Regions from separate parts of the Consotaella aegiceratis genome, predicted to be linked through region 3. Evidence: predicted binding sites of a transcription regulator. Region 3 holds the regulator's gene; each other region holds the start of a gene.
What was found. Region 3 encodes PhoB, which activates phosphate uptake and scavenging genes when phosphate is short. Its sites were predicted from a motif close to TGTCATNNANCTGTCAT; they were not measured.
Positions count from the first base shown of each region.

Region 1: the regulator PhoB is predicted to act here: its motif matches at 4,584-4,600, upstream of SMD10_RS15105 (YdcH family protein).
Region 2: the regulator PhoB is predicted to act here: its motif matches at 3,876-3,892, upstream of SMD10_RS05635 (CehA/McbA family metallohydrolase).

Region 1 covers NZ_JAZHFT010000022.1:19,111-28,850, forward strand. The annotation lists gene SMD10_RS15085 (thiamine phosphate synthase) at 1-597, opposite strand, end outside; gene SMD10_RS15090 (GNAT family N-acetyltransferase) at 726-1,256, opposite strand; gene SMD10_RS15095 (CHASE domain-containing protein) at 1,611-3,290, opposite strand; gene SMD10_RS15100 (sulfite exporter TauE/SafE family protein) at 3,515-4,279, shown strand; gene SMD10_RS15105 (YdcH family protein) at 4,344-4,517, opposite strand; gene SMD10_RS15110 (YdcH family protein) at 4,722-4,925, shown strand; gene purE (5-(carboxyamino)imidazole ribonucleotide mutase) at 4,922-5,425, shown strand; gene SMD10_RS15120 (5-(carboxyamino)imidazole ribonucleotide synthase) at 5,422-6,507, shown strand; gene SMD10_RS15125 (GNAT family N-acetyltransferase) at 6,544-6,777, opposite strand; gene ykgO (type B 50S ribosomal protein L36) at 6,919-7,044, shown strand; gene SMD10_RS15135 (tetratricopeptide repeat protein) at 7,207-7,857, shown strand; gene SMD10_RS15140 (MarR family winged helix-turn-helix transcriptional regulator) at 8,074-8,610, shown strand; gene SMD10_RS15145 (response regulator transcription factor) at 9,059-9,736, shown strand; gene SMD10_RS15150 (sensor histidine kinase) at 9,733-9,740, shown strand, end outside.
Region 2 covers NZ_JAZHFT010000005.1:60,124-69,863, reverse strand. The annotation lists gene SMD10_RS05650 (ATP-binding cassette domain-containing protein) at 1-1,580, shown strand, start outside; gene SMD10_RS05645 (ABC transporter permease) at 1,577-2,716, shown strand; gene SMD10_RS05640 (ABC transporter permease) at 2,718-3,827, shown strand; gene SMD10_RS05635 (CehA/McbA family metallohydrolase) at 4,045-5,112, shown strand; gene SMD10_RS05630 (CehA/McbA family metallohydrolase) at 5,129-6,508, opposite strand; gene SMD10_RS05625 (ABC transporter ATP-binding protein) at 6,602-8,698, opposite strand; gene SMD10_RS05620 (ABC transporter permease) at 8,688-9,740, opposite strand, start outside.
Region 3 covers NZ_JAZHFT010000013.1:68,468-78,207, reverse strand. The annotation lists gene SMD10_RS11375 (aspartate aminotransferase family protein) at 1-547, opposite strand, end outside; gene SMD10_RS11370 (GcrA family cell cycle regulator) at 976-1,515, shown strand; gene SMD10_RS11365 (GNAT family N-acetyltransferase) at 1,565-2,026, shown strand; gene SMD10_RS11360 (GNAT family N-acetyltransferase) at 2,061-2,552, opposite strand; gene phoB (phosphate regulon transcriptional regulator PhoB) at 2,614-3,348, opposite strand; gene phoU (phosphate signaling complex protein PhoU) at 3,353-4,093, opposite strand; gene pstB (phosphate ABC transporter ATP-binding protein PstB) at 4,110-4,856, opposite strand; gene pstA (phosphate ABC transporter permease PstA) at 4,938-6,257, opposite strand; gene pstC (phosphate ABC transporter permease subunit PstC) at 6,254-7,744, opposite strand; gene SMD10_RS11330 (PstS family phosphate ABC transporter substrate-binding protein) at 7,907-8,950, opposite strand; gene SMD10_RS11325 (ATP-binding protein) at 9,086-9,740, opposite strand, start outside.

The DNA.
Region 1 (9,740 bases), on a different contig from region 3:
GGCCGGGTCGATGCCGTCCGCGAACACGGCGGTCGCCAGCGCGATGAATTCGACACCTGTGGCGATGGCCATGTCGAGCGTCTCCAGGGCATTGCCGCCCAGAACGATGGCCGGAATCTCCACCAGCTCCGCCCACCAGGCGGCGAGTTCGAGGTTTTTCTTGTACGGCTCGCGATGCGTGTCGCCACCCAGGCGGCCGAACATGAGATAGTCCGGCATCCGTTCGCCGGCCTCGAGCGCGTCATGCCGCGTCGAAAAGCCCGAGGCCCCGACGATGAGCTTGGGAGCGAAGCGCTTCATGGCGTCGGCCAGTTCGTCGACGTCGCCCGACGTCAAATGCAACCCGTCGGCCTGCAACCGGCCGGCGCAGCGCGTGTCGTCAACGACGATGGCGGCGGCGCCGGCCGCCTGCGCCAGCGGCAAAAGCCGTTCGGCAAACAGCTGATAGGAAGCGGCATCCCGTCCCGCCGGATCGATCAGGACCGACGCGACATCGCCGCCGGACAAGGCCGCGCGCAGGGCCTCCTCGCCTGCCGGCCCGTCAGGCAGGGGCGTCGTGGCCAGCACCAGGCGAGGGCGAACGGCTTGATCGGACATGGGTCTTTCCGGTTGACCGCGAATTCGATCTGGTTCTCTAAGGGCTCGCCGGGCCAATCGCAAGCGGGACCACGACGCCCGCTCCTTCATCGCCGATCGGCAGCGGGCGCGTGGACGTGTGCTCGTTCTCAGCGACGCTGGAGCGGCTTTTCCAGAACGATGAAACCGAGATCCTCGCGCAGCGGCACGCCGACGCTGTCGTCGCCATACGGAAAGTTTTCGACGCCGACCCGGCGATAGCCACGCCGCTCGTACCACGCGATCAGCGATTCCCGCTGTCGCACGACAGTGATCTTGGCGATCCCGGCACCCATTTCAGCGGCGAACGCTTCGGCATCCGAGAGCGCCGCTCGGCCAAGGCCCTTGGCCTGCCCGTCCGGCGCGACGGCCAGCATCGAGATCGTGCAATGGCCCGCGCCGTCCATCTCGACGGCGACGCAACCGAGCGCCCGTGTGCGATCCTCCGGATCCCAACGCACGAGGACCGTCGTCGTTTCGCTCTCAATCAACGCCGCGATATCGTCGGGAGCGGCCCGACTGCCGGAGAGCAGTTCCGCCTCATGGGTCCAGCCGAGGCTGCCCCCGACGCCTCGATAGGCCGAATTCACGAGGTCCGCCAACCGTGCGGCATCCGTCGTCTCTGCTCTGTCGGATTGCATGAAAACCATTCCTTCGTCACGGGCAGGCAAAGCCTTTTGCCGCCTGCACCGTGCCCCAATCTGCGCGAACCATGAGGATTCGATGACAGTGACGAGATGGTGATCGCCGCACCAGTGCTTGTACCGGCTGCCGAGGACGACCCGGGAGGATGCGCTGCCTGGATATGACCGCACGAAGCGCCAGACCCTGCAGTCACGAAATGGCCAAAACGGCCGTGCCGACCAAGCGCCATCGCGGGGAATGACCGAATACGGACGTTCGGCGGCGCCCAATTCGTCGGAGCGTTCGAGGAGCGCGGCCCTGAGCGGTGCAGCCCGAAGGTTGTCCGCCTGGATTCGGCCGGCGGCCCTCCGTCACGCCTCCGCCTCGACGGCCGTCATGATCGCGTTTTCCGGATCGACCCTCGCCCGTCCGACAGGAAACCGGACACGGACCACCAAACCCATCGGTTCGAACGTCCGCTCGATCCGCCCGCCCAGCTCACGCTCGATGTTCATGTCGATCAGACGCGTGCCGAACCCCTTGCGGTTCGGATCATAGGCAATGGTGCGACGGGCGCTCCGCTCGATCCAGTCGAAGGCGATGTGGTCTCCCTCGCGTCTCCAATCGACCGTGAGCGTGCCGTCGTCCTCCAGCACCGCTCCATATTTCAGCGCGTTCGTCGCCAACTCGTGGAAGGTGAGGCCGAGCGGCTGGACCGCGGTTCGATGAACCTCGACATCAGGGCCGATCAGCGTGCAATTGCGCAGGTCCTCGCCGAAGACCTGGGCCAGTTCGGCATGCAGGAGATCGCGGATGGTCGCCTCCTGGCGCCCCGAACGCATCAGCATTTCCTGCGAGGTCGCCATCGCCCGCAGGCGCGCGGTGTACGATGTCATGAACTCGTCGAGATCGGCGGAATTCCGGCCCGTCTGTCGCGCGATCGCAAGAACGCGGGTGATCGAGTTCTTGATCCGATGGTTCATCTCGCGCAGCAGCAGATCCTTCTGCGCCAAACTTTGCGTGCTGGCTTCGGCCAGCGCTGCGACCGCTTCGGCACGCCGTGCCTGGAGGAACGCCAGAACCGCGAGAAGCATCGACAGCGCCAGGCCGAGCACGGCCAGCAGGACCGCCGGCATATCGGATGCCGTCTGCCGGAAGCCGCCACTGGGCGCGATTTCGACCAGCCAGGTCTGGCCCGCGACATCGATGCTGCGTTGCGTCGCAAACTCCGGGGCTCCGGCTTCAGCCGACGACAATCCGGCGGCGGCCGTGTCGACCATCAGCATCTCGGGCGTGACCCGGCCGTCGTAGATCTTGAGGGTCAACGGCAAGGACGGACCGGAGGACAAGGCCGCGGCGATGAGATCGCCTACCCGGAACGGCGCATAGACGAAGCCGCCCGCCTCTAGGATCGCCTGCGTTTCATCCTGCGGCCTTTCACCGACGTTCCACGGCAGATAGATGAGAAAGCCGGTCTGACGGTTCTCGTCGATCTCCTGCACCAGTTCGACGGGGGCGGTTGCAGACGGCGCACCGCTCACCACCGAGCGCACCATGGCCTCGCGCCGGATCGCGTTGGCGAACATGTCGTAGCCGATCGCCGCCTGGTTGCGCCGGTCCTGCGGCTCCAGAAGCACGATCGGCGTACGCGCCGGCTGATCGGTGTCCGGCGGCCAGACGCCCTGAGCCAGGCCGTAGGTGTCGCGAAGAAATTCGCTGACCTCAGCCGTGTCGTCGGACAGGACGGCTTCGGCATATCCGATGCCCTGGATGCCGCCGTAACGATGCGCGAGATCAAGCCCGGCAACGTAGGCCCGGAAGCCGTCGCGGTCGTGCAGGCCATTGGTGACGAGGAGATAGGCGCGCGTCGCCTCGAGCAACGAGACATGCAGATCGAGGCGGTTTTCGATCCGGCTCACCGCATCGTCCGCGAAGCCTTCGAAGCGCAGCCGGTCACCCTCCGCGCTCGAACGCCAGACCAGCGCCGCGAGGGCAAGCGCAAAAGCGCTGGAGACGACCAGGATGGTCGCCGGGACGAGATATTTCCGCAAAGCGCGCGAGTCCCGTTGATGAAGACTTTCGAATTCCCGTCGAAAGGGCAAGCCGCCATGGAAATCAAGCGAAAACTCTGCGTGCCGCCGACCAATCCGCACGAACTCAATGGACAGTCGCCTTCGCCATGGTCGATTTCCTGTCCGGAAACGCCCGGCGCCCGCCCTTGCCTCCGACGATGCGAGCGCCTATCGATGACGGCTCTCCCGCCGTTCAGGCTGCCATGATTATCACCGATCCGTACTTCTATCTCTGCGCCATTCCGGCCGTGATCCTGGTGGGTCTCGCCAAGGGCGGTTTTGGCGGTTCGATGGGCATCGTCGGCGTGCCGCTGATGGCGCTCGCCATTTCGCCGGTGACGGCAGCCGGCATCCTGCTGCCGATTCTGGTCTTCATGGATTGGATCGGGCTGTTCGCCTGGCGCGGCACGTTCGATCGCAGGGTGCTCGTGACCATGCTGCCGGCCGCGCTGGTCGGCGTCGCCGTCGGCTACACCACCGCCGCCTTGATCCCGGAGACGGGCGTGGAGCTGGTGATCGGCCTGCTGGCCGTCTGGTTCGTTCTGGAGTGGTTCTTCGTGCTGCGCCACCGCACCGAGGAAAAGCCGCAATCGACACCGCGCGGGATGTTCTGGGGCGCGATCACCGGCTTCACCAGCTTCGTCGGCCACGCCGGGGGGCCGCCGTTCCAGGTCTACGTCCTGCCGTTGCGCCTGGCCCCGACGCTGTTCGTCGGCACGTCGGTGATCCTTTTCACGACCATCAACGCGTCCAAGCTCCTGCCCTATTACCTGCTGGGCCAGCTTTCGACGGAAAACCTCCTGACGTCGGCGGTGCTTCTGCCGCTCGCACTGGTGGCCACCCTGGCCGGCGTCTGGCTGGTGAAGCGGATCGATCCGAAGCGCTTCTATGCCTTAACCTACAGCTTGCTCATCCTCGTCGGTCTCAAGCTCGCCTATGACGGCGCGGCAGGCCTCGGCCTATGGTGATCCGGCCTTCTTGAAAAGGCCGGGCTGGACGCGACACGCGCCGCATCCAGCCTCGCTTCCAGGCTTATTGATACTTGGTACGCAGCTTTTCGATCTCGTCCTTCAGCTGAAGCTTGCGCCTCTTCATGTCGTTGATCTCGGCATCGCTCATGGCTGGCTTTGCTTGCGCCGCCATGATCTCCTGATCAAGGGCAGCGTGCCGCTGTTCCAGCGTCGCAAGACGGACATCCAAGGACATGGTACCTCCTTCTGATCGTTCTCCCGTTGCGCCGCGCATCGGGAGGCTGCATGAGCACCTTTAAGGTGTCATAAGAGGGTCACACTGTCGAACGGCTTTTTTGCGACTGTTTCATGATTCCTTTCCGGCTGGTATGGCGTGCGAACCGTCGTTAATCCTTACCGGAAGGCCGATTGGACGGCGGCATAAACAGAGGAAACACGGATGTCGGATCAGGAGCAGGCAGTCCTTCGATTGCAGCTCGCGCGGCTGCGCCAGGAGCACGCCGATTACGACGCTGCGATCAGCGCCATGGTCAGGGTCGGCAGCGACCCGCTGCAGGTCCAACGCATGAAGAAGAAGAAGCTGGCGATCCGCGACAGGCTGAGGGAAATCGAGGACCAGATCATCCCGGACATCACCGCATGAATCTGTCCACCGGGCCGGCCGATGTCGCGGTCATCATGGGCAGCCAGTCGGACTGGTCGACCATGCGCCATGCCGCCGATACGCTGGATGAGCTGAAGGTCAGCTTCGCGGCGCGGATCGTCTCGGCCCATCGCACGCCCGAGCGCATGTACGAATTTGCCCGCAGCGCCCGGGAGCAGGGTTTCAAGGTGATCGTTGCCGGCGCCGGTGGCGCGGCCCACCTGCCGGGCATGACGGCTTCGCTGACGCCGCTGCCGGTGCTCGGCGTGCCCGTCGAGAGCCGTGCCCTGTCCGGCGAGGACAGCCTGCTGTCGATCGTCCAGATGCCCGCCGGCGTGCCCGTCGGCACGCTTGCCATCGGTCGGGCCGGCGCCGTCAACGCGGCGTTGCTGGCGGCCCGCATCCTGGCGCTGTCCGACCCTGAACTCGCGGAGCGGCTGGATCGCTGGCAGCGCGCCCGCGCGGCCGCCGTCGCCGAAGTGCCGGATCCAACCGAATGAGCCTTTCCGTGCTCGGGCCCGGCGCGACGATCGGCATCGTCGGAGGAGGACAGCTCGGCCGGATGCTGGCGATGGCCGCCGCGCGCCTCGGCTTTCGAACCATCGTGCTCGACCCCGATCGGCATTGCCCGGCGGCGCAGACCGCCGGTGAGACGATCGCCGCCGCCTTCGACGATCCGGTGGCGCTGATCAAGTTGGCACGCCGCGCCGACGTCGTCACCTATGAATTCGAGAACGTGCCGGTGGCACCGATGCGTCGCGCGGGGCAGGACGTTCCCGTCTATCCGCCCGTCGACGCGCTGGAGATCGCCCAGGACCGGGTCACCGAAAAGGCCTTCCTCAACGGCATCGGCCTGACGACGGCGCCCTGGCGGGCGATCGACGATCCGCAGGAGCTCGACCACGCGCTCCAGGACCTCGACGGCCCCTGCATCCTGAAGGCGCGCCGGTTCGGCTACGACGGCAAGGGCCAGGTGGCGATCGACCGCAGCGGCGATCATGGCAACGCCTTCGCCCAGCTCGGCGGCGTGCCCAGCATCCTGGAAAAGCGCATCGCCTTCGTGCGCGAGCTGTCGGTGGTCGCCGCACGCAGCCCCACCGGCGAGATCGCCAGCTTCGATCCGGCGGAGAACGTGCACCGCGGCGGTATCCTGCGCACGTCCACGGTGCCCGGCTCGATTTCGCCGACCACGGCAGCGGCGGCCCGCAAGATCGCCGCGACGATCCTCGAACGGCTCTCCTATGTGGGCGTGATCGGGGTCGAACTCTTCGAGACGGCGGACGGCCATCTCCTGGTCAATGAAATCGCGCCGCGGGTCCACAATTCCGGCCACTGGACCGAGGCCGCCTGTACGGTCTCCCAGTTCGAGCAACACATCCGCGCGATCGCCGGACTGCCGCTCGGCTCGACGGCGCGTCACTCCGACTGCGTGATGGAGAACCTGATCGGCGACGAAGCCACGACGGCCTTCGCCTTTCTCGCCGAGTCGCATCTGATGCTCCACCTCTACGGCAAGGGCGATGTCCGGCCAGGGCGCAAGATGGGCCATCTCACCCGATTGACGGGACCGGCGGGCACCTGAGGCGACCGACCTCGGGTCACCCGTCGCCTCTGCGGGTCAGGCGCTCCGCAGCGGCTTGCTCATGATCACGCTTCGATAGGTCTTTCCGCGCCATTGGACGGTTTCGGCCAAGGCGAAACCCTTTCGGCCGTACCAGTCGATGAGATGATGGGCGCCTTCCGAGGTGTCGAGGGCCAGTTCGCTCGCACCACCGTCCACGGCCCGCCGCTCGGCCTCGTACAGCAGGCGATTGCCGACGCCCCTGCCCTGCTGGTCCGGACGGACGACCAAGACGAAGCACCCAGCGTTGACATTTCCCTGTCACAGGGTTATCTCGCCGCAATCTCAAGGCGCGCCCTGGCGGCGCGCTTTTCGTTGTGGCGGTCGGGGGTATCCCGTCGTCGACGGATGATTTGCCAGACGGTCAGCACCATGAAGATCAAGAACTCGCTGAAAGCGTTGAAGTCCCGTCATCGGGCAAACCGGTTGGTCCGGCGCAAGGGCCGTATCTTCATCATCAACAAGCAGGCGCCGCGCTACAAGGCTCGCCAGGGCTGAGACGACTCGCGGGGCGGCTGAACAAGGCGTCTCGTCGGCTCGTCGGGCCTGACATTCCTCGCCGGAACGCCGGCGGGGGCGATGGCGGCTATCGGCGCGATCCGAGCCGATTCACGGCGTTGTCACTTTGACGGCGCGCATCGGCGGACTACTCTTGTCCGCATGCGCGCTTTTATCATCGGCTCCGCGATTCTCTTGGCCCTGTCGACCGCACCGGCTTCGGCGCAGGACATGCCTGCGGCGGGGCTGGACGAGACGTTGGGTTTGGCACCGCCCAGCCAGGACAAGTCGGATGACGAGGGCGTGGCGCTGGGCCAGCCCACCGAAACGCGGCAGCAAAAGCTGGACGCGCTGTTCGCCGAACTGAAACGCGAGCCCGCGGCACCGAAGGCGGCGCGCATCGCCTCGCGAATCCAGTCGTTGTGGAATACGAGCGGCAGCGCCACCATCGACCTTCTGATGCAGTGGTCGGCCGAGGCCATGGCTCAGGACGAATCGGCTGCCGCGCTTGACCTCCTCGACCAGGCGGTGGCTTTGCAGCCCGATTACGCCGAAGCCTGGAATCGCCGCGCCACGCTCCATTACACCCTGGAAAATCTAGGCAAGTCGCTGGACGACATCCGCCAGACGCTGTCCCGCGAGCCCCGCCATTTCGGCGCGCTGATGGGCCTCGCCGCGATCCTCGAACAGCTCGGCAAGGATCAACAGGCGCTCGACGTCTACATGCGGGTGCTGGAGGTCTATCCGGCCAACAAGGGCGCGCAAGAGGCCGTCGGCCGACTGTCCGAGGACATGGCGGGCCAAGCCACCTGACCCTCTCCGGGCCGGTCCGTCCGCCGGCGAAGGCGAAGGCGAAGGCGCCGAGCGACGCGCCGCCAGTCGCCCGCTTCGAGATCATCCCTGACGCCTGACAATATCCCGCCCCATTCGATCGGGCCTCGGGCCATCGGGTCTTATGCCGATCAGCCCTCCATTCATTCTGCCTAATGTGACAGGAATCTGACAGGTTCGCCGTGGCACTCCCAACTCGTGGCCGACGCCACGGGCAAAAAAAGAAAATCTCAGGAGTGTGAGGCGGATATGTTTGATACCACGGACCAGGACTTCGAAACCGGTTTCGCTTTCCTGTTGACGGACATCGCCCGGATGTTCCGCAACGCTCTGGACAAGGAAATCGTCGTGAGCGGCATCGGGCTGACGCCCGGCCAGATTCGTACCCTCGCGCATATCGACCGAAATGGCGGTATCCGCCAGACCGCGCTGGCCGACATCATGGGCGTCGAGCCGATGACGGTATCGGCCTTCATCGACCGCCTGGAAGCCCAGGGGCTGGTGGTACGCGAGACCGACCCGTCCGACCGCCGCGCCAAGCTCGTCAGCGTGACGGAGAAGGCGGAAGCCGTTTTCGAACAGGTTCGCCCGGTCGTGTCGCAGGTCTTCGAGCACATGATGCAGGACATCGACGTCGATGGACGCACGGCTCTCGCACTCTGCCTCGGCCATATGCGCGAGCGGCTGTCCAGCACCCCGGCGCCCGTGATCCCGCTGTCCAGGGCGGCCGCCTGAAAGGCTGTCGACTAGCGATCGCCGGCAAGGCCCCCGCGACCTCGCATCGAGAAGCGACGTCCACCTCCCAAGCACGCCGGCTCCGGTGCGCAGGATCGCGCGCCGGAGCTTACGACCGATCAGGATGCGGTTCCATCGACGGTTTACGACGATGATCTTTCCAATGACACAGCAACAGCTTGCCGCCCCCAACAGAACCTTTCGGCTGCGTCGGTATCCGGCCGCCGGCCGTGGCGGCATTCTCGACGAATTGTCCCGGCGGTTCGCCTCGGCGCCACCCGATCTCAGACGATCTCCCGATGTCAGACCGTTGCGAGTGAAACCGTCTTGCGAGGCTCGCCTGTTGACAGAGCGGCCGACCGGCGATGGCGGCAGACGATGGGGTTGGACTGCGCGTCAGAATCTGGTCTAGTGGAGCTGTAACGTGAACGAGGCCCGTGACGAGGGAATGCGCCTCCTTCTGGTGGAAGACAGCGCCAGACTGATGGAACTGCTGACGGAGACGGTGCGTCAGACCGGCTGGCGGATCGACGGCGTCAGTAACCTGGCAGATGCACGCGCCGCGCTGGCGGGCGATGAGCACAATATCCTGGCGCTCGATCTTGGCTTGCCCGACGGCAGCGGGCTCGATTTGCTGCGCGAATTGCGCAGTGCCGGCAATACGATCCCGATCCTGATCATCACTGCGGCCGATGCCGTGGACGCCCGCATCGCCGGTCTCGACGCGGGTGCCGACGATTATCTGACAAAGCCGTTCCACCATCGCGAATTCCTGGCGCGCTGCCGGGCCATCGCGCGACGCGGTTCGTCCGGCGCCTCGCCGGTGCTTACGGCGGGCAACCTGCGCTATGACCCGGCCACGGCGGTCCTGTCATGCAGGGGCGAACCGATCGCGCTGGCCCCGCGCGAACGCCAACTCGCCGAACTTCTGATGCGCGAGGCGGATCGTGTGGTGCCCAAACGCAAGCTGGAGCATGCGCTGTCGGAGTATGGCGACATCCTGAGCACCAATGCGCTGGAGCTCGCGATGTCGCGACTGCGCAAGAAGATCGAGCAGGTGCCGGCCGGAGTGGCGATCGAAACGGTGCGCGGCATCGGCTATCTGCTGCGTACCCTCGACGAATGAAGGA
Region 2 (9,740 bases), on a different contig from region 3:
TGATCCGTTTGATGACGGGCCTGATGGTGCCCACCCAAGGCCGCATCGAGGTGCTCGGCTTCGACACGCGCACCCGTGCGGCGGCGATCCAGTCGGCGATCGGCTACATGCCGCAGCGCTTCGGCCTCTACGAAGACCTCTCCGTGCAGGAGAATCTCGATCTCTATGCCGATCTGCGCGGCTTGCCGCGCGCCGAGCGGCCGCAAATCTTCGACGAATTGCTGACCTTCACCGATCTTCGGCGTTTTACGGCGCGCCGCGCAGGACGGCTGTCCGGCGGCATGAAGCAGAAGCTCGGCCTTGCCTGCGCGCTGCTGAAGAAGCCGCGTCTGCTGCTGCTGGACGAGCCGGGCGTCGGCGTCGACCCGCTGTCGCGGCGCGATCTCTGGAAGATGGTGGAGGATCTGACCAAGGAGGGCGTCAGCGTCCTGTGGTCGACGGCCTATCTCGACGAGGCGGAGGCGTGCGATTGCGTCCTTCTGCTCAACCAGGGCCAGTTGCTGTTCAGCGGCCCGCCGGCCGATCTGACCGACCGTGTCGCCGGCCGCGTCCTTCGCATGTCCGGCCTGCATGGCCGCCGGCGACAGGTGCTCGCCCGGCTGCTCGATGCGGAGGGCGTGGTCGATGGCGTGATCCAGGGCGAGGCCTTGCGTCTGGTCGCCGCCGAGGGCGCGACGCTGTCGGTCACGCCGGACGAGCCGGAGGCGAAGATCGCGCCGATCCCGCCACGTTTCGAGGACGCCTTCGTCGACATGCTGGGCGGCGGTCCCGGCGGTCGATCCCGCATTGCCGAGGTTCAACGTGCCTTCGAAGGCGACGGAACTCCGGTGATCGAGGCGCGGGGTCTGACCAAGCGGTTCGGCGATTTCGTCGCCGCCGACCACATCAGCTTCGAGGTGCGTCGCGGCGAGATCTTCGGCCTGCTCGGGCCGAACGGCGCCGGCAAGTCGACGACCTTCAAGATGCTCTGCGGATTGTTGACGCCGAGCGACGGCGAGGGCCGGGTCGCCGGACTGGACCTGCGCCGCGAAGCGGCCGAGGCGCGCAATCGGCTCGGCTACATGGCCCAGAAGTTTTCGCTCTACGGCGACCTCACCATCGCGCAGAACCTCGACTTCTTCGCCGGCGTCTACGGCCTTTCGCGGGCCCGCCGCCGCGAACGGACCGCACTCATGACCGAGCTGTTCGAGTTTTCGCGCCATGCCGACCAGGCGGCGAAGGACCTGCCTCTCGGCCTGAAGCAACGGCTGGCGCTCGCCTGCGCGCTGATGCACGAGCCCCAGGCCCTGTTTCTCGACGAGCCGACGTCGGGCGTCGATCCGATCACCCGGCGCGAGTTCTGGACCCACATCAACGGCCTCGTCGAAAAGGGCGTGACCATCCTCGTCACCACGCACTTCATGGACGAGGCGGAATATTGCGATCGCATCTCGCTGATCTATCGCGGCCAGTCGATCGCGCTCGGCTCGCCCGACGATCTGAAGAGGAAAGCGGCGACGCCCGATCGTCCCGATCCGACGATGGAAGATGCCTTCATCGCCCTGATCCAGGACACCGAGCAACGGAGGGAGGCGGCATGAGCAGCGGTGCGATCGCCGGCGGCCGTGGCTTTCGGCTGTTGTCGCTGGTTCGCAAGGAGAGCCTGCAGGCGATGCGCGATCCGAGCACGCTGCTCATCGCCGTCCTCCTGCCGCTGATCCTGTTGTTTCTGTTCGGCTACGGCATTTCGCTCGACGTCGCGCGCACACAAGTGGCGTTGGTGGTCGAGCAGACGACGCCGGTGACCGAGGATCTGGCCGCGAGCTTTTCCGCCTCGCCCTATTTCGCGGTCTCGGTCGGTCGCGACCGGCGAGAATTCACCGACGATCTTGTGCTGGGCAAAGTGCGCGGGATCGTCGTCGTTCCGGCGTCCTTCGCCACCGACTACGATGCCGGCCGTACGCCCGAAATCCAGGTCATCGTCGACGGCAGCGATCCCAACACCGCGAATTTCGTGCAGTCCTACGCCCGGGCGACCATCGCCAACTGGCAGGCGCAGAGACAGGCACAGGCGGGGGCGGCGGCGCGCAGTCCCATCGAGATCGAGACGCGCTTCTGGTTCAATGCGGAGTTGACCAGCCGCTACTTTCTGGTGCCGGGGGCGGTCGCCATCGTCATGACGCTCGTCGGCACGCTGCTGACCTCGCTCGTCGTCGCGCGCGAGTGGGAACGCGGCACCATGGAAGCGATGATGGCGACCCCGGTGACCGCGGCCGAACTGCTGATCGGCAAGGTGCTGCCCTATTTCCTGCTCGGGCTTGCCGCGATGACCTTGTGCGTGTTGCTTTCGGTGTGGCTGTTCGATGTGCCGTTCCGCGGTTCGATCCTGGCGCTCTACAGCCTGTCGGCCGCTTTCCTGATCCCGGCGCTCGGCCAGGGACTGTTGATTTCCGCCGCGACGAAAAACCAGTTCCTGGCCTCCCAGCTTGCGCTGATCACCGGCTTCCTGCCGGCCTTTCTGCTGTCGGGCTTCATCTTCGAAATCAACTCGATGCCGACGGTCGTCCAGTGGATCACCTACGCCGTGCCGGCGCGCTATCTGATCCCGAGCCTCCAATCGGTGTTCCTGGCCGGCGACATCTGGCCGATGTTCCTGCGCGCCATCGGCGCCATGCTGGCGATCGGCGCCATTTTCTTCGTCCTGGCGGCGCGCAACACAAGAAAGCGGATCGCCTGAGATGTGGACGCGGTTGAAGGCGCTCATCATCAAGGAGCTCCTGGCGGTGCTGCGCGACCCCAAGAGCCGTGTCATTCTGATCGTGCCGCCGATCATGCAGCTGCTGGTCTTTTCCTATGCGGCCACGCTGGAAGTGCGCAATGTCGACGTCATGGTCCTGAATCGGGATCGGGGCGCCTGGGGGCAGGAATTCGTCCGGCGCGTCGAGGGTTCGACCACCTTTCGCACCGTGACGGTTGCGGAAAACCCCGCCGAGATCCGTGACGCCATCGATCGTCAGGCAGTGATCGCCGCCGTCCAGATCGGCCCGGATTTCTCGCGCGACATCGAGGCCGGCTCGCCCGCCGACCTGCAGATCATCCTCGACGGACGCCGCTCCAACGCGTCGCAGATCGTCTCGGGATATCTGTCGCAGATCGGTACGACACTCGCCGCCGAGACGCCGCTCGGTCAGCGGGCCGCCAGCCAGGCGATCGCCGTGACGCCGCGCAACTGGTTCAACGCCAATCTTATCTTCCGCTGGTTCATGGTGCCCAACCTCGTGGCGTCGATCTCGCTCTTGATTGGGCTGATCGTGACGGCGTTGTCGATCGCCCGCGAACGCGAACTCGGCACCTTCGATCAATTGATGGTCTCGCCGTTGCGCGTGCATGAGATCCTGATCGGCAAGCTGGTGCCGCCGATGCTGATCGGGCTGTTCCACATGACCGCCTATGTGATCGCGGCCGTCTTTCTGTTCGGCGTGCCGCTGCGTGGCTCGCTGCTGCCGCTCTACGCCAGCGGGCTCTTCTATCTCGCGGCGGTCGCCGGCATCGGGCTGTTCGTCTCTGCGCTCGCCGCCACCCAGCAGCAGGCGATCCTGGGCGCCTTCCTGTTCATGGTTCCGGCGATGCTGCTATCGGGCTTCGCGACCCCGATCGAAAACATGCCGGAGTGGCTGCAATGGATCACGGTCATCGATCCGCTGCGCTATTACCTGGTCATCGTGCGCGGTGTGTTCCTGAAGGACATTCCCTTGCACGAAGTGGTGCAGCAGACGGTGCCGCTGGTCCTGATCGCGGCCGTGGCGCTGGCGGGGTCGGCATGGCTGTTTCGCCGCAGCCTCGAATAGGAAAGCCGCGGTCTGGGTTACCGTCGCGGGGTTCGTTTCGGCGAAGAATGCCGTTAAAGCGTCATGCAACAATGATAGCGCCACGCCGGCTTATATGGCCATGAGCCGCCGAACCCGACCCGGCCCAAAAACAGATCGGTCTTCACGACCGTCTCGACGAAAAGCGATATCGACGATGATCCCCGGCATTCCTGAATCCCTTCCGCAAAACCCCGACATGACCGACGGGGTGTGGCTGAAGGGCGACTGGCATCTTCACTCGCGCCACAGTCTCGATTCGACGAACAATCCCGAAGCCAAGATCATCGGTTTTGCCGAAAGGCTCGGCTTCGACTATCTGGCGATCACCGATCACGACGTGCATGTCGGCGGGGACGTCGCCCATCATACGTGGAGCGATCCGGAGTTCAGGTCCGACACGCTCCTCCTGTTCCACGGCGCCGAGCTGACGGCGGCGCGCGGTCACGTCAACATCCTCTCGGCCGAGCCCTACGACCACCAGAGCGTCTTCGATGCGCGCGACGACCGCGATTGGAACATCCTGGCGCTCAAGCAGAGGCTTGGCGTCCACATGTCGGCCAACCATCCGAGCACCAAGAACCACTACGGCTATTCCTTCGATCTGGCCGATTCCGTCGAGATCTGGAACACCAGCGTTTGGCCGAAGAACGTCCCCGGCGTGCGGATCTGGGACGACATGCTGAAGTCCGGCCGCATGCTCGGGGCACGCGGCGGCAGCGACTCCCATCACGGCGTGCCCGACACGCCCGAGCAGACGACGCCGCTCAGCATCGAGGCGACCGCCAACTATGTGGGAACACCGACCACCTGGATCTTTGCGAAAGAGCGGACCAAGCCGGCGATCCTCGATGCCCTGGTCCGAGGGCGCGCTTCGGTCAGTGCGAACCCCTGCAATCCCCGCGTCGAACTCTATGCCGACCGCGACCGGGACGGCGTGATGGACATGATGATGGGCGACAATGCCAAGCCCGATGGCAGCCCGGTGACCTTCGAGGTCCGGCTGGTCGGGGGCGGCATTGCCGGAGCGTGCTATACCGTCCGGGTGGTCAAGGATCGCGAGGTGTTCGGCCTCTTCACCACGGATGCCGAGACCCGGTCGGTGCAGTTCACCGACACGCCGGGAAAGGACGTGAGAAGCTACTACCGGGTCGAGGTGGAAGGCCCCCAGACGCCCTATCCCGAAGTGCCGAACTCGATGGCGTTGAGCCTCAACATGATCGGCCTGTCGAACCCGATCTATTTCAATTACGATCCGAACTTCTGAGGCGACGACCGCTCGATCAGCGCCAGGTCTGTGGCTCGGTGCCGATGAAAACGGGATTGGTCAGCGCGTGAAGCTCGCCGGCCGCATCGCGCAATTCGAAGACGAACCAGTCGCCGTCCTTTGTCGTGAATGCCACCTCGACCTTCGCCGAACCGGCGACCGGCCAGCTCTCGACCTCCAGGGCATTGTGGATCAGGCGCAGTCGAAATGCGCCGCCGCCGTTCGTGACCCGGCTGACCGAGCAGGCCAGCGTCGCCGCACCGGCCGCCATCAGGTCTCCCATGCTGCAGGTCTCGCCACTCTCGGAGACTGCCGAAACCTCCATCCGCGGACCGCTGGTCACATAACAATGGCCGGAGCGGATCGCCTGCAGAATTTCGGCTTCCGTGTTGTCCTGGGCGCGGACCATCAGCACAGCCAGCCGGTCGGTCGCCGGACGCCGCCGATGCGTATCCGTGCCGGTGGTCGCGCGCATGCGATAACCCGCGTTGAGCCAGCGATAGAAGAGCCGCACGGCGAGCTCGTTGCGAAGATCGTTCGTGTGCCAGGGGCCGTTCCAGATCTCGACATGGCGGACGGGGCCGGGAAACACGTCGGCATAGGCCCAGCGGCATCCCGTGCAGAACGGATGCCCCTCGGCCTTGGGATGCGCGATGACGAAGAGCTTCTCGTCGGCCGTGATCTTGTCCGCCAGCCCGCTCATCGTGCTGCCGTCCTTGACCCGCCACTCGCTCCATTCGCGCGTGCCGAGCACGAGCGCGTGGCCATGGAAGGTGGTCAGCTCCTCGCCGCCGAGAATGGTGATGCGCTCGCCGGCGCGCGCTGCGAGTTCGGCCAGTCCGGAAACGGTGTTGTGGTCGGTCAGCGCCACGAAGTCGTGTCCGCGTTCGAGCGCCAGCTCCAAATAGTCGGCGACGCTGAGCCCGCCGTCGGAATGAAGCGTATGCCCATGCAGGTCGCCTTGATACCACCCGGGACCGCGCCGGCGGTTTCCCTTGACGGCCGCGATGGCTGGCTCGGCCTCGGAACAGGGCGCTTCGTCCGACCATTCGACGTCGATGCGGTAGGCGACTGAGCCCGGTGCCAGCACGCGATGGACGTCGATCTCCACGGTCCAGTCTCCCGCCTCGATCGGTCCGGGCAGATAGCCGGGTGAGGCCCAATCCTGCGAGATGATCGGGCTCTGGTCGGCGTTGTTGTGTCGCGTGCCGCGTGCGCCGTTCGGGCCATAGACCGAGATGCTCAATTGATGCGGGATGTCGCCGACGCCGGGATGCTTCGGTTCGTGCGTGAAGCGCGCCTTCAGCGTTCGCACCCCGGCGGGCACCATAAAGCTGTGGGGTTGGTGGGTCGCCATGGCATCGAGCGTCAGGCGGCCTTCAAACACGATCGTCATTGTCTGGTCCGTTGGGCTGCCGGCGGCCGGCGAACGACGGCGAACCGTGCCGCCGTGCCATGTCGGCCGATGGAAAGGGGAGGGGCCGCCGCCTTAGTTAGGGCCCCGGAGGCCCGACAGCGAGATTTCGGACTTGCGATGGCAGGCCGTCACGTGGTCCGCGCCGTCGTCTTCGAGCGCCGGGGGCGCGTGGCGGCACAGATCCATGGCAAACGGACAGCGCGGAGCGAAGGAACAGCCCTTGGGCAAGGCCATCGGATTGGGAGGATGTCCGCCGATCGGCCGCCGCTCCGGCTTTTCGGCGCGGTATTCCGGCGTCAGCACCGAGCCGAGAAGCGCTGCCGTATAGGGGTGACGGGGCCGGTAGTAGATCTGGGCGGTGTCGGCGACCTCGACCACACGTCCGGCATACATCACGGCGACACGATGGGCGACGTTGGAAACGACGTTGAGATCGTGCGAGACGAACAGATAGGTGAGCCCGAGCTCGGTCTGCAGATCCCGAAACAGATTGAGGATCTGCGCCTGCACCGACACGTCGAGCGCGGACACCGGCTCGTCGGCGATGATGATCTTCGGATGCGGCGCCAGCGCGCGGGCGATGCCGATCCGCTGGCGCTGTCCGCCCGAAAAGGTGTGCGGGTAGCGGTTGGCCTGGGACCGGTCGAGCCCGACATGGGCGAGCACTTCCTCCACCCGTTCGACGAGCCTGCTTTTGTCCTTGATCCGGGCCGGCCCCATGCGCAACGGCTCCGCCACGATGTCGAAGACGTTCATCCGCGGGTTCAGGGAGCCGAACGGATCCTGAAAGACCATGCGGATATCTTGCCAGACCTGTCGGCGCTCGGCCTGCGGAATGCTAGTGATGTCGGCGTCTTCGCCATTGCGGCGAAGTACGACGCGGCCTGCCGTCGGCTGCCAGAGACCGGCAAGGACGCGCCCCAAGGTCGATTTGCCGCTGCCCGACTCGCCGACGAGGCCGAGGGTCTCGCCCTCCCGCAACGCCAATGTCAGATCGGAAACGGCTCGCGTGACCTGCAGGGGCGGTTGCAGGAAGCCGCCATGTTTACGGAAATGCATGGAGACGTTTCGCGCCGCCAGCAGCGGAGCTGCCGGAGTTGATGCCGTCGGGACCGGAACTTGGGTTGCCTCGGCCTTGGTGGATATCGCCGGCGCCGCTGCGAGGGCTGCGTCGCTCAGGCGACCGGCGAAGAAGCACAGGGCATCGGTCTCGCCTTCGATCATCGGCGGCCGGCTTTGGTCGCAGACACCTTGCTTGGCAAAGGGGCAGCGGTTGACGAAGGCGCAGCCGGCGGGGCGCTCGTGCAGGCTCGGCACGGTGCCCGGAATGACCGGCAGGCGGTGGCCGCGATGAAGATCGTAGCGCGGTGCGGCGCCCAGAAGTGCCTGGGTGTACGGATGCTGCGGCGCATTGAAGATCCGCTCGGCCGGCCCGCGTTCGACGACCTCGCCGAGATACATCACCACGACGTCGTCGGCGATTTCGGCGACCACGCCGAGATCGTGGGTGATGAAGAGCATCGACATGCCCAGCCGCGTTTGCAACTCGCGCAGGAGGTCGAGGATCACCGCCTGCGTGGTCACGTCGAGCGCGGTCGTCGGCTCGTCGGCGATCAGAAGCTGCGGCTTGGTGGCGAGCGCCATCGCGATCATCGCGCGCTGCCGCTGGCCGCCGGAAAGCTCGAACGTATAGGCGCCGAGCCGCGCTTCCGGATTGGGCATGCCCACCGCCGTGAGCGCTTCGATCGCCTGGGCGCGCGCCTCCGACTCGGGAATACGGGCATGGGTGCGCACGGCTTCGACGATCTGGTTGCCGATGGTGTAGAAGCTCGACAGCGCCGTCATCGGCTCCTGAAAGATCATCGAGATCTTGTTGCCTCGCACCGCGTGCAGGTCGGGCGCCTTCGGCTTGAAGCGCGCGAGATCCTTGCGCTCGCCATCGGCGTCGTCGAAGAGGATGCCGCCGCCGTCGATACGGGCGTTCTTGTCGAGGATGCGCAGAATGCTGCGCGCCGTCAGCGACTTGCCGCAGCCGGATTCGCCGACCACGCAGACCGTCTTGCCACGCGGAATGGCGAAGCTGACGTCATTGAGCGCCAACAAACGGTGGTCGTCGCCGTCGAAGGAAACGGTCAGGCCGTCGACGGACAGCAGCGGTTCAGGTCTCATAGGGATCACCTGCGTCGCGCAGCCCGTCGCCCAGGAAATTGAGCGCCAGCACCGAGACGACGACCGCGACGCCCGGGACGAACAGCCACGGGGCAGCCGAGATGGAGCGCAGGTTCTGCGCCTCCTGCAGGAGCACGCCCCAACTCACCACCGGCTGGCGCAGGCCGATGCCGAGATAGCTGAGCGAGGTTTCCGCGATGATCATGCCGGGAATGGCCAGTGTCACCACGGCGATGATGTGGCTCAGGAAGTTCGGGATCATGTGGCGCCAGATGATGCGGCTCGGCGGACAGCAATCGAGCTGCGCGGCGACGACGAAATCTTCCGCCTTGAGCGCCATGAAGCGGCCGCGCACGACGCGCCCGAGCCCCGTCCATCCGAGGATCGAAAGAATGACGGTGATGAGAAAGTAGGTCTCTACCGGCGGCACGGTCGGAGGAATGGCCGCGGCGAGGCCGATCCAGAGCGGAATGGAGGGCAGCGATTGGAGAAATTCGATCACGCGCTGGATGACGACGTCGATCCAGCCGCCGAAATAGCCCGACGCGCCGCCGATGATGAGCCCCAGAACCAGGCTCAGACCGACGCCGATGAGCCCGATCGTCATGGAAATGCGCGTCGCGTAGATGGTGCGGCTGAGCATGTCGCGACCCAGCCGGTCGGTGCCGAGGAAATAGACCCGCTCATGCGGATCGACGGGACCGAACAGATGCCGGTCCCACGGCACGAAGCCCCACATCCGGTAGGGATCGCCCTTGACGAAGAAACCCAGCTCGACGACGTGGTCGGGATCCGGCACATAGGTGCGCTGGCCGGTGGTGTAGTCGACGGTCGATTTGGACGCCAAGGCATGAAGCCGCAGCCGGCGGCCACCCTCCGGCGTAGATTCGAGAAGCCGGATCGCCTGCGGCGGCGAGAACAGCGCCCGCGGCGAGAAATCCTCCGGATTATAAGGCGCGATGAACTCGACGAAGAGCGCCACGACATAGATCATCATCGTGACGATGCCGCCGACCACGCCCAGCTTGTGGCGCTTGAAACG
Region 3 (9,740 bases):
CGGCCGTCGCCTCGGTGACCGCCGCCTCGACCGCCGCAATGTCGCCGAACGGCACCTGATCGAAGCCGTCGACCTTGGGGCCGAAGCCTTCCAGGTATTTGGCCTGACCGCCGGCGGCGATCGTCGCCAGCGTCCGGCCGTGGAAGGCGCCTTCGAAGGTGATCAGGCGATAGCGTTCGGGACGGCCCTCGACGTAATGATAGCGCCGCGCCGTCTTGATCGAGGCCTCCAGCGCCTCGGCGCCGGAATTGGTGAAGAACACCCGGTCGGCGAAGGTCGCCTCGACCAGCCGCTCGGCCAGCCGCCGCTGCCCCGGGATCTCGAACAGATTCGAGGTGTGCCAAAGCTTTTCCGCCTGGCTCTTCAGCACCTCGACCAGATGCGGATGGGCATGGCCGAGCGCGTTCACCGCGATGCCGCCCGACAGATCCATGAAACGGCGACCGTCGTCGGTGTAGATCCAGACGCCCTCGCCTCGCTCGAAGCGCAGATTCACCCGGGCGTAGGTGGAATAAAGCGGCGAATGCTCTGCGGACGTCGGGGCCATGGGCTTAGCTTCTTCAAGAAATGCGGGCCGTCTCCGAAACACGGAAGCCTGCCGCTAAGGCAGGCTTCGACGACACCACCGTACATGCATCTAAAGAAAGATGCGTATACCACGGCCCCGTGGCAAATTGTCAATGAAAGTCCCGCCGCTGCGCGATCATGTCTCGTCGCGATCGGCCGTCCGATCGCCATGTCGGAGCCGTGCCACCGAGCCGACAAGCTGGGGAAAAACCGATAAACCGATTCGTCAGGGCCGCCCGACTCTTGTCAGCGAGTCAGCCGATGGGCTAAATTTAGATTAACACAAGATTTGGTGCGGCAGACTTTAGTTATCGAGTACATATAGTACCATGTCCCCTGGGATCTCGATCTCGGGACGATAATGGATTCCGAACGCCGCACCAGCGAGCCAATTTAGGAGCTTTCTGGATGAGTTGGACTGACGAGCGGGTCGAGCTTCTCAAACAGCTTTGGAGCGAGGGGCTGAGTGCCAGTCAGATCGCCGCTCAGCTTGGCGGCGTCAGCCGCAATGCCGTCATCGGCAAGGTCCATCGGCTGAAGCTCGAGGGTCGGGCCAAGGCGCCGGCGGTCAGCCAGGCCGCCAATTCCGGCAAGGTGGTGGAGCCCATCGTCGAGGATACCCGGCGCGTGGAAGCGACCGTGCGCATCGCGCAGCAGCGTCCGGCGGCGGTTCCGCGCTCGGTCGGCGCGACGGCGCTCAAGGCCGAGCCCATGACGGACCTGGTGGCCGAAACCGTCGAGGAGCCCCGCAACGGCGAAGTCGTGCCGATCTCGCGCAACCTGACCCTCGTGCAGCTGACCGAGCGGACCTGCAAATGGCCGCTGGGCGACCCGCTTTCTGAAGATTTCCGCTTTTGCGGCAACCATGCGGGCGACGGCTCGCCCTATTGCACCTACCACGCCAAGCTCGCCTTTCAGCCGCCCTCCGAACGGCGGCGCGTTCGCTGAGCCGTCGTCTTTCCTCCCGTCGAAATCCTCGTAGCCCTGCGGTGCTGCGATGAGCAACGCCGTCGCGTGGCGCACCGCCCGGTTGGGTGATGCCGCAGCGGTCCGCGAGCTGACCCGCCGCGCCTATGCCAAGTGGGTCCCGGTGATCGGCCGCGAGCCCTTGCCGATGACCGCCGACTATGAGATGGCGGTCGCCGCCCATCGCATCGATCTCGCCGAGCGGGAGAGTGTGCTTCTGGGCCTCGTCGAGCTGGTTCTCCACCCCGATGCCCTGCTCATCGAGAATGTCGCCGTGTCGCCCGAGCATCAGAAACAGGGCCTGGGCCGACTTTTGATGGCGCGCGCAGAGACGGTGGCGGCCGAACTCCAGTACCGGCTGATCAAGCTCTACACTAACAAGGCCTTCGCCGAGAACGTCGCCTTCTATGAACGCCTTGGCTATGGGATCGACCGCGAAGAGCCGTTTCGCGGCGGCACCACCGTCTACATGAGCAAGCGGCTTTCGGCCTGAGGTCGGAACGGCGGCCGGACGCCCAGGCGGCGGCTCAGACTTCCGAGTCGAGACGCCGCCCCATGACGACCACCTGCGCCTTCACCGACAGCATGATGTCGGCCTCGACTTCACCCAGATCGGAAAATCCAGCTTTTCGATAAAAAAGAAGGGCCGCAAGGCTCGTCTTCAGCACCTGGACTTCCAGTCTCCGGCCGGAGCATGCCGCAGACACGGCCGCGAGCAGGCTTTCGCCGATCCCCTGACGCTGAAATGCGGGATGGACGTACATGCCCCATAGATAGGCCGTCCCTCCCCGCTCGGCGAAAATCGCACTGCCGACGATCATGCCGTCGCACACGGCACACAGCGCCGTTTCGTCGTTGCCTGAGATCATCGCCGAACAGCCCTGGTCGCGAAGCTGCGCAAGCATCTTGTCGGTGGCGGGCCGGCCGAGTTGCCCTTCATAGGTGGCAATCCATGTCTGCCGCCAGAGATCGACCAATGCCGAACCATCGTCCAGTCTATAGGGTCGGGATCGAGCCATTCATCGAAAGACACTTGCCGGCGCCGCTGCCCGTCGTCAACGCCGCGGAAGTGCCCGAGCCTCAATTGCTCGCGGCGGCCCCGTCGACACGGGCCGGCATCTTGGCCGCGAAGTGCTCGTCCAGGGCATAGCCGGCGCCGCGCACGGTGCGGATCGGATCGCGCTGGCGACCGCGGTTGATCGCCTTGCGCAACCGTCCGACATGGACGTCGACGGTGCGCTCGTCGACATAGATGTCGCGGCCCCAGACCCCGTCGAGAAGCTGCTCGCGGGAGAACACGCGGCCGGGCGCCTGCATCAGGAATTCCAGGAGTTTGAACTCGGTCGGCCCGAGCTTGATCTCGCGCCCCGCCCGGCGAACCCGGCGCGTCTCGCGATCGAGATCGATGTCACCCGCGGCGAGCTGGCTGGCGATCTTCTCCGGCTTGACGCGCCGCAGCATGCCGCGAACCCGCGCCAACAGCTCCGGCGTCGAGAACGGTTTGACGACATAGTCGTCGGCCCCCACCGACAGGCCCCGGACGCGTTCCGATTCCTCGCCGCGCGCCGTCAGCATGATGATCGGCAGGCGCTCGGTTTCCGCCCGGGTCCGAAGGCGCCGGCACAACTCGACGCCCGACAGGCCGGGCAGCATCCAATCGAGGATGAGAAGGTCGGGAACGTCTTCCTTGAGGCGCAGGTCGGCTTCGTCGCCGCGCATGATCGTGTCGACCGAATAACCCTCGGCCTCCAGGTTGTATCGAAGGATGAGGCCCAGAGCCTCCTCGTCCTCGACCACCACAATACGTGCGTTCATGCGGCTAACCCTCGACGTCCGTCGTCGCTGCCCCCTCCTCCGGCGGAACCACCATGGAGGCCGTGCGGTCCCCCTTGGGGCGTTCCATCGGCATCTGGGCGCCGGTGCGGATGTAGTAGATCGTCTCGGCGATGTTGGTCGCGTGATCGCCGATCCGCTCGATGTTCTTGGCGCTGAAGAGCAGATGCGTGCAGGCCGAGATGTTGCGCGGATCCTCCATCATGTAGGTGAGGAGTTCGCGGAAGATCGACGTATACATGGCGTCGATCGCCTCGTCCTTGTCGCGGATCATCTCGGCGCGGTGATAGTCGCGCGTGGCGTAGGCGTCCAGAACCTCCTTGAGCTGCTCCAGCGTCAGCTCGGACAGGTGCTCGATGCCGCGCACCAGCTGCAGCGGCTGCGGATGGTCGTGCACGGCGATCACCCGCTTGGCGATGTTCTTGCCGAGATCGCCGATGCGCTCCAGGTCGTTGGAGATGCGGATGGCGCCGACGATCTCGCGCAGATCCTGCGCCATGGGCTGGCGCTTGGCGATGGTGAGGATCGCGCGCTCGTCGAGCTCGCGCTGGGCGGCGTCGAGCAGCGCGTCCTCGACGACGACAGATTCCGCCATCGGCAGGTCGTTGCGCGTCATCGCCGTCACCGAGCGCTCGACCAGCCGCTCGGCCTGGCCGCCCATCTCGCAAATCCGGCGAACGATATAGCGCAGCTCTTCGTCGTACGATCTGACGGTATGTTCTTCCATGGTGCCTCCTGCCGGCTCAACCGAAGCGGCCGGTGATGTAATCCTGGGTGCGCTTGTCGTCCGGGTTCTGGAACATCTTCTCGGTCGGGCCGACCTCGACCAGATTGCCGAGATGGAACATGGCGGTTCGTTGGGACACACGCGCCGCCTGCTGCATCGAGTGGGTGACGATGACGATGGTGAAGTTCTCCTTCAGCTCGTCGATCAGTTCCTCGACCTTGGCGGTGGCGATCGGATCGAGCGCCGAGCACGGCTCGTCCATCAGGATCACCTCGGGCGAGACGGCGATGGCGCGGGCGATGCACAGACGCTGCTGCTGGCCGCCCGACAGGCCTGTGCCCGGTTCGTTGAGGCGATCCTTGACCTCCTCGAACAGGCCGGCGCGCCGCAAGCTTGTGGCGACGATCTCTTCGAGCTCCCCCTTCGACCGGGCGAGTCCGTGCAGGCGCGGTCCATAGGCGACATTGTCGAAAATCGATTTGGGGAACGGGTTCGGCTTCTGGAAGACCATGCCGACACGCGCGCGCAGTTCCACCACGTCGAGGTCGGGCGCGTAGATGTCCTCGCCGTCGAGCGTGATGGTGCCCGTCACCCTGGCGATGTCGATCGTGTCGTTCATGCGGTTGAGGCAGCGCAGATAGGTCGACTTGCCGCAACCGGACGGCCCGATGAGGGCCGTCACCTGGTTTTCGGGGATCTCCAGATCGACATTGTAGAGCGCCTGCTTTTCTCCGTAGAAGACGCACACGTCCTTGGCGTCCATCTTCACCGGCCAGTTGGCCCTGGTGACCGGCTCCTGAAATTGCGTCGGCACTGTCTGTTCCATGGCAAGGGTCCGTTGCTGCTACCAACGCCGCTCGAAGCGGCGGCGCAGAAAGATGGCCGTCAAATTCATGGCGGCGAGGAAGAGAAGCAGGATGATGATGGCGCCCGACGTCCGCTCGACGAAGGCGCGCTCGGCTTCGTTGGCCCACATGTAGATCTGCACCGGCAGGGCCGTCGAAGCATCCAGCGGCGTGTCCGGATAGTCGGCGACGAAGGCGACCATGCCGATCAGAAGCAGCGGCGCCGTTTCACCCAGCGCCTGGGCGAGGCCGATGATCGTGCCCGTCAGGATGCCCGGCAGGGCGAGCGGCAGGACGTGGTGAAAGACCATCTGCATCTTCGAGGCGCCGACCCCGAGCGCGGCGTCGCGCAGCGAGGGCGGGACGGCCTTCAACGCCGCGCGCGTGGCGATGATCACCGTCGGCAGCGTCATCAAGGTGAGCACCAGGCCGCCGACGATGGCCGCCGAACGCGGCAGGCCGAACCAGTTGATGAACACCGCCAGGCCGAGCAGGCCGAAGACGATCGACGGCACGGCCGCCAGATTGTTGATGTTAACCTCGATCAGATCGGTCCATCGGTTCTTCGGCGCGAACTCCTCCAGGTAGATCGAGGCCGCGACGCCGATCGGCAGCGCCAGCACCAGCACGATCAGCATCATGTAGAACGAGCCGACGATGGCGACGCCGACGCCCGCCGTCTCGGCGCGGCTGGATGCTCCGAAGGTGAACAGGCCCCAGTTGAAGCGCTGCTCGAGCCGACTTTCGTCCTTCAGCTTTTCGACCCACTGAAGCTGTCGGTCGCTGATCGGCCGCCGGCTTTCGTCGACCGAGAGGTCGTATTGGCCTTTCAGGGCGCTGTCGAGCTCGGAACTGGCATAGAGCCAGACCTCCCGCGTCTTGCCGATCAGCGTGAGATCGGCCATGACCATCTCGCGCAGATCGACGCGCACCCCGGTCGAAATCAGCTTGCTGGCTTCCGTCACCGCGCTGCGGTCTTCGGGATCGATGCCGAGAGCAGCGACGAGGCCTTCGCGGGCGAGCTTCGGATAGTCCGCCATGCGCAGGGCCATCTGGTCCTTGCCGCCAGTGCCCTTGGGATCGATCACCTGTTCCGAAAAGGTGATCGGGACATGGATCTCCGTCTGCCAGAAGGCTGTGTAGCCCTTGGAGAAAACGCTCCAAAGCAGTGCGATCAGGGCGAGGATGCCGATCGCGATGGCCGCCATCCCATAGAAGCGGAAGCGCCGCTCGGCGGCATAGCGCCGTTTGATGCCGATATCTCGCCGGGCCGGGGCAGCGCTGGCCGCGCGATAGCCGTTGGCGGTCGCGTCCGTCATTCGTACTGCTCCCGATATTTGCGCACGATGTAGAGGGCGAAGATGTTGAGGCAGAGCGTGATGACGAAGAGCGTCATGCCCAGCGCGAACGCCACCAGCGTCTGCGGCGAGGTGAACTCCAGGTCGCCCGTCAACTGATTGACGATCTTGACCGTCACCGTCGTCATCGCGCGGAACGGATCGGCCGTCAGGTTGGCTGCAACGCCGGCGGCCAGCACCACGATCATGGTTTCACCGATGGCGCGCGAGGCGGTGAGCAGCAGCGCCGAAACGATGCCCGGAAGCGCGGCGGGCAGGATCACCCGCTTGATCGTCTCAGACTCCGTCGCGCCCAGCCCCAGCGATCCGTCGCGCAGGCTTTGGGGCACGGCGGTAATGACATCATCGGACAGCGACGAGACGAAGGGGATCAGCATGATGCCCATCACCAGGCCGGCCGTGAACACGCTCTGGGCCTGGATGAAACTGGCGTAGTTGCCGGTGACGAGCCCGGCCAATTCGGCCGAAAGATCACGCAGGAAAGGGCCGACCGTGATCAGGGCGAAGAAGCCGTAGACGATGGTCGGGATGCCGGCCAGCACCTCGAGCAGCGGCTTGACGATCGATCGGGTCCGGCCGTCGGCGTATTCGGCCATGAAGATGGCGGCGAAGAGCCCCACCGGCACCGCGAGCGCCATGGCGACGGCGCTGATGTAGAGCGTGCCGGCGAACAGCGGGATGAAGCCGAACCGGCCGGCGACGCCGCCCGAACCGGCCCCCGCGAAGCCCGGATCCCACACCGTTCCGAAGAAGAAGTCCTGCGGCGGCACGCGTGAGAAGAAATCGAAGGTCTCGAAGATCATCGACAGGACGATGCCGACCGTGGTGAGAATGGCGATCGACGAGCAGACGATCAGGCCGGTGCGCACCACCGCCTCGACGCCGTTGCGGGCCCTCAGCCGCACCGCCAGCCGCCGATAGCCCCAGATGGCGCCGAGCAACGCCAGCACGATCACCACGGCGGTCATCAGCCAGCGGCTTACGTCCTCCAGATGGTTCTGGCGCAGCGCCAGCGGGATCATGAAGCTTTTCGAGGAGGAGGCGACGGGCATGCCGCGCCGCTGCAGAAGCGGCACCAGTTCCTCGATCGTGGTGGTTTCGGAAACCTGGTCGCGCTCGTCGGACGGCAGCAGCCGCAGACCCTTTCCGATGGCCGAGACCATCTCGTGGGCGAGTTCCGCGGTCAGGCCGCTTTCGGCAAGGTCCTGTTCGGGCACCTCGGCGCGCAGGTCGGCCCCGATGACGATCGGCGAGACGATCAGCCAGGCCGCCAGCACGAGAAGCGACGGCACCAGCGTCCAGGAGAGAACATAAGTGGCGTGGTAGATCGGGCGTGAATGCAGCCGGCGCTCCGAACGGGACGCCAGTTCGTGACCGCGCCGCAGGGCCAGGACGAACCCAACTGCCGCGATCAACAATACGATCAGGATGATGGTGAAGGTCGACACCGGTTTCTCCTACCTACACCCGACGCGCCCGCGGCAGCACTGCCTCGACATTCGATGAGGCCATGGACACACCCGTCACTCAACAGTGGCCGTCAGCCCGAGGAGCTGACGGCCATACCCGTGGTTCCAGACGGACCGATCGTCCGCCAGACCGCCAAGACGTCAGCCCAGCGTGTCGCCGTTCTCGAACTTCGAGCGGAACTCGTCGCGCTCGGCATCCGGAGCCGGGACCAGGCCGTAGTCGGCGAGCGGACCATCCGTGCCGATCATCTGATCGGACAGGAAGAAGTTCACGTACTCGGCCAGACCCGGGACGACGCCGATGTGGGCCTTCTTGACGTAGAAGTAGAGCGGACGCGACACCGGGTACTCGCCCTTGGCGATGGTCTCCACCGACGGCGTGATGCCGGACACGGTGGCCACCTTCAGCTTGTCCTGGTTCTGCTCGTAGAAGGCCAGGCCGAACACGCCGATCGCCTGCTTGTCGGCATCGATGCGCGACAGGGTCTCGGTATAGTCGCCGGAGATCTCGGTGGCGGCGCCGTCCTTGCGGACCGCCATGCACTGGGCGCCGGCGGCCTTTTCGTCCATGCCGGATGCAACGAAGGCTTCCTGGGCGCCCGAGCTTTCGCAGCCGGCGGCCAGGAGCTTCTCGGAGAAGACTTCGCGGGTGCCGTGGTTCTCGGCCGGGATGAAGGCGAGAATCTTCTGGTCCGGCAGGCTGGAATCGACCTCGGCCCAGCTCGTGTACGGATTGTCGACGACCTTGCCGTCCTGAACGACCTTTGCGGCCAACGCCGTGAACACCATCTCGGGCGTCAGGGCGAAGTCCGGGCCGTTGATGTCGCTGGCGAAGACGATGCCGTCATAGCCGAATTTGACTTCCTGGATGTCGGTCACGCCAGCGCCCTTGCAGGCCTCGACCTCCGAGTCCTTGATGGCGCGCGAAGCATTGGCGATGTCGATGGTGTCAGGGCCGACGCCCTGGCAGAACTGCTTCAGGCCGGCGGACGAACCACCGGACTCGACCACGGGGGTCGGAAATTCGGGGAAGGTCTCGCCGAAGGTCTCGGCGACGATCTGCGCGTAGGGCAGAACGGTCGAAGAGCCGGCAATCTGGATCGGCTCCGCGTTCTGCGCGGAGGCTGCACCGACCATGATCATCGATGCGCCAAGCGCGAGGCTGGCAGTCTTGAGAATCGTCACGGGTTGGCTCCTTGAGGAGTTTCGTTGTCGAACCGATCATCAGGCAACCTTTCGTCACCGCGGTTCGACATTTCGTCTATCGGTCTTGGGCTACGTCTATATGACAGTTGGTTATCTGTTTTATGACAGTATAACCTACTGTTCCAGAACAGCTTTCTCCGGATTGACCCGATCGGTTGCGGCAGCCCGCAGGCGAACCGTGAAGGTCGAGCCCCGGCCGACCTCGGACTCGATCAGCAGTTCGGCACGATGGCGCACCAGGATGTTGCGCACGATCGAGAGCCCCAGGCCGGTTCCACGCTTCGCGCTGGAGTGGGCCATGTCGACGCGGTAGAACCGCTCGGTGAGGCGCGGCACATGCTCGGCGGCGATACCCGGACCGAAATCCCGGACCGCGACGTCGAAATAGCGGATGTCGCGATCGCGCCGGCTCGCCAGCGACAGCACCACCCGCTGGCCGGCTTGGCCATACTTGCAGGCGTTCTCGATCAGGTTCGAGAACACCTGGATCAGTTCGTCCCGCTCCCCGACGATCGGGTAGTCGCCGGAGGACGGTTCCAGTTCGAGCGAGACGCCGAGATCGTGGGCCAGCGGGCTCATCATCTCGCAGACTTCGCCGAGCAGGCGCTTCAGATCGACCGAGCTTTCCACCGGCACATGGCGCTTCATCTCGATGCGCGACAACGACATGAGGTCGTCGATCAGGCGCGACATGCGGGTCGCCTGGTCGTGCATGACGGCGAGGAACTTGTCCCGTGCCGCGGCATCGCCCTTGGCAGGCCCCTGCAAT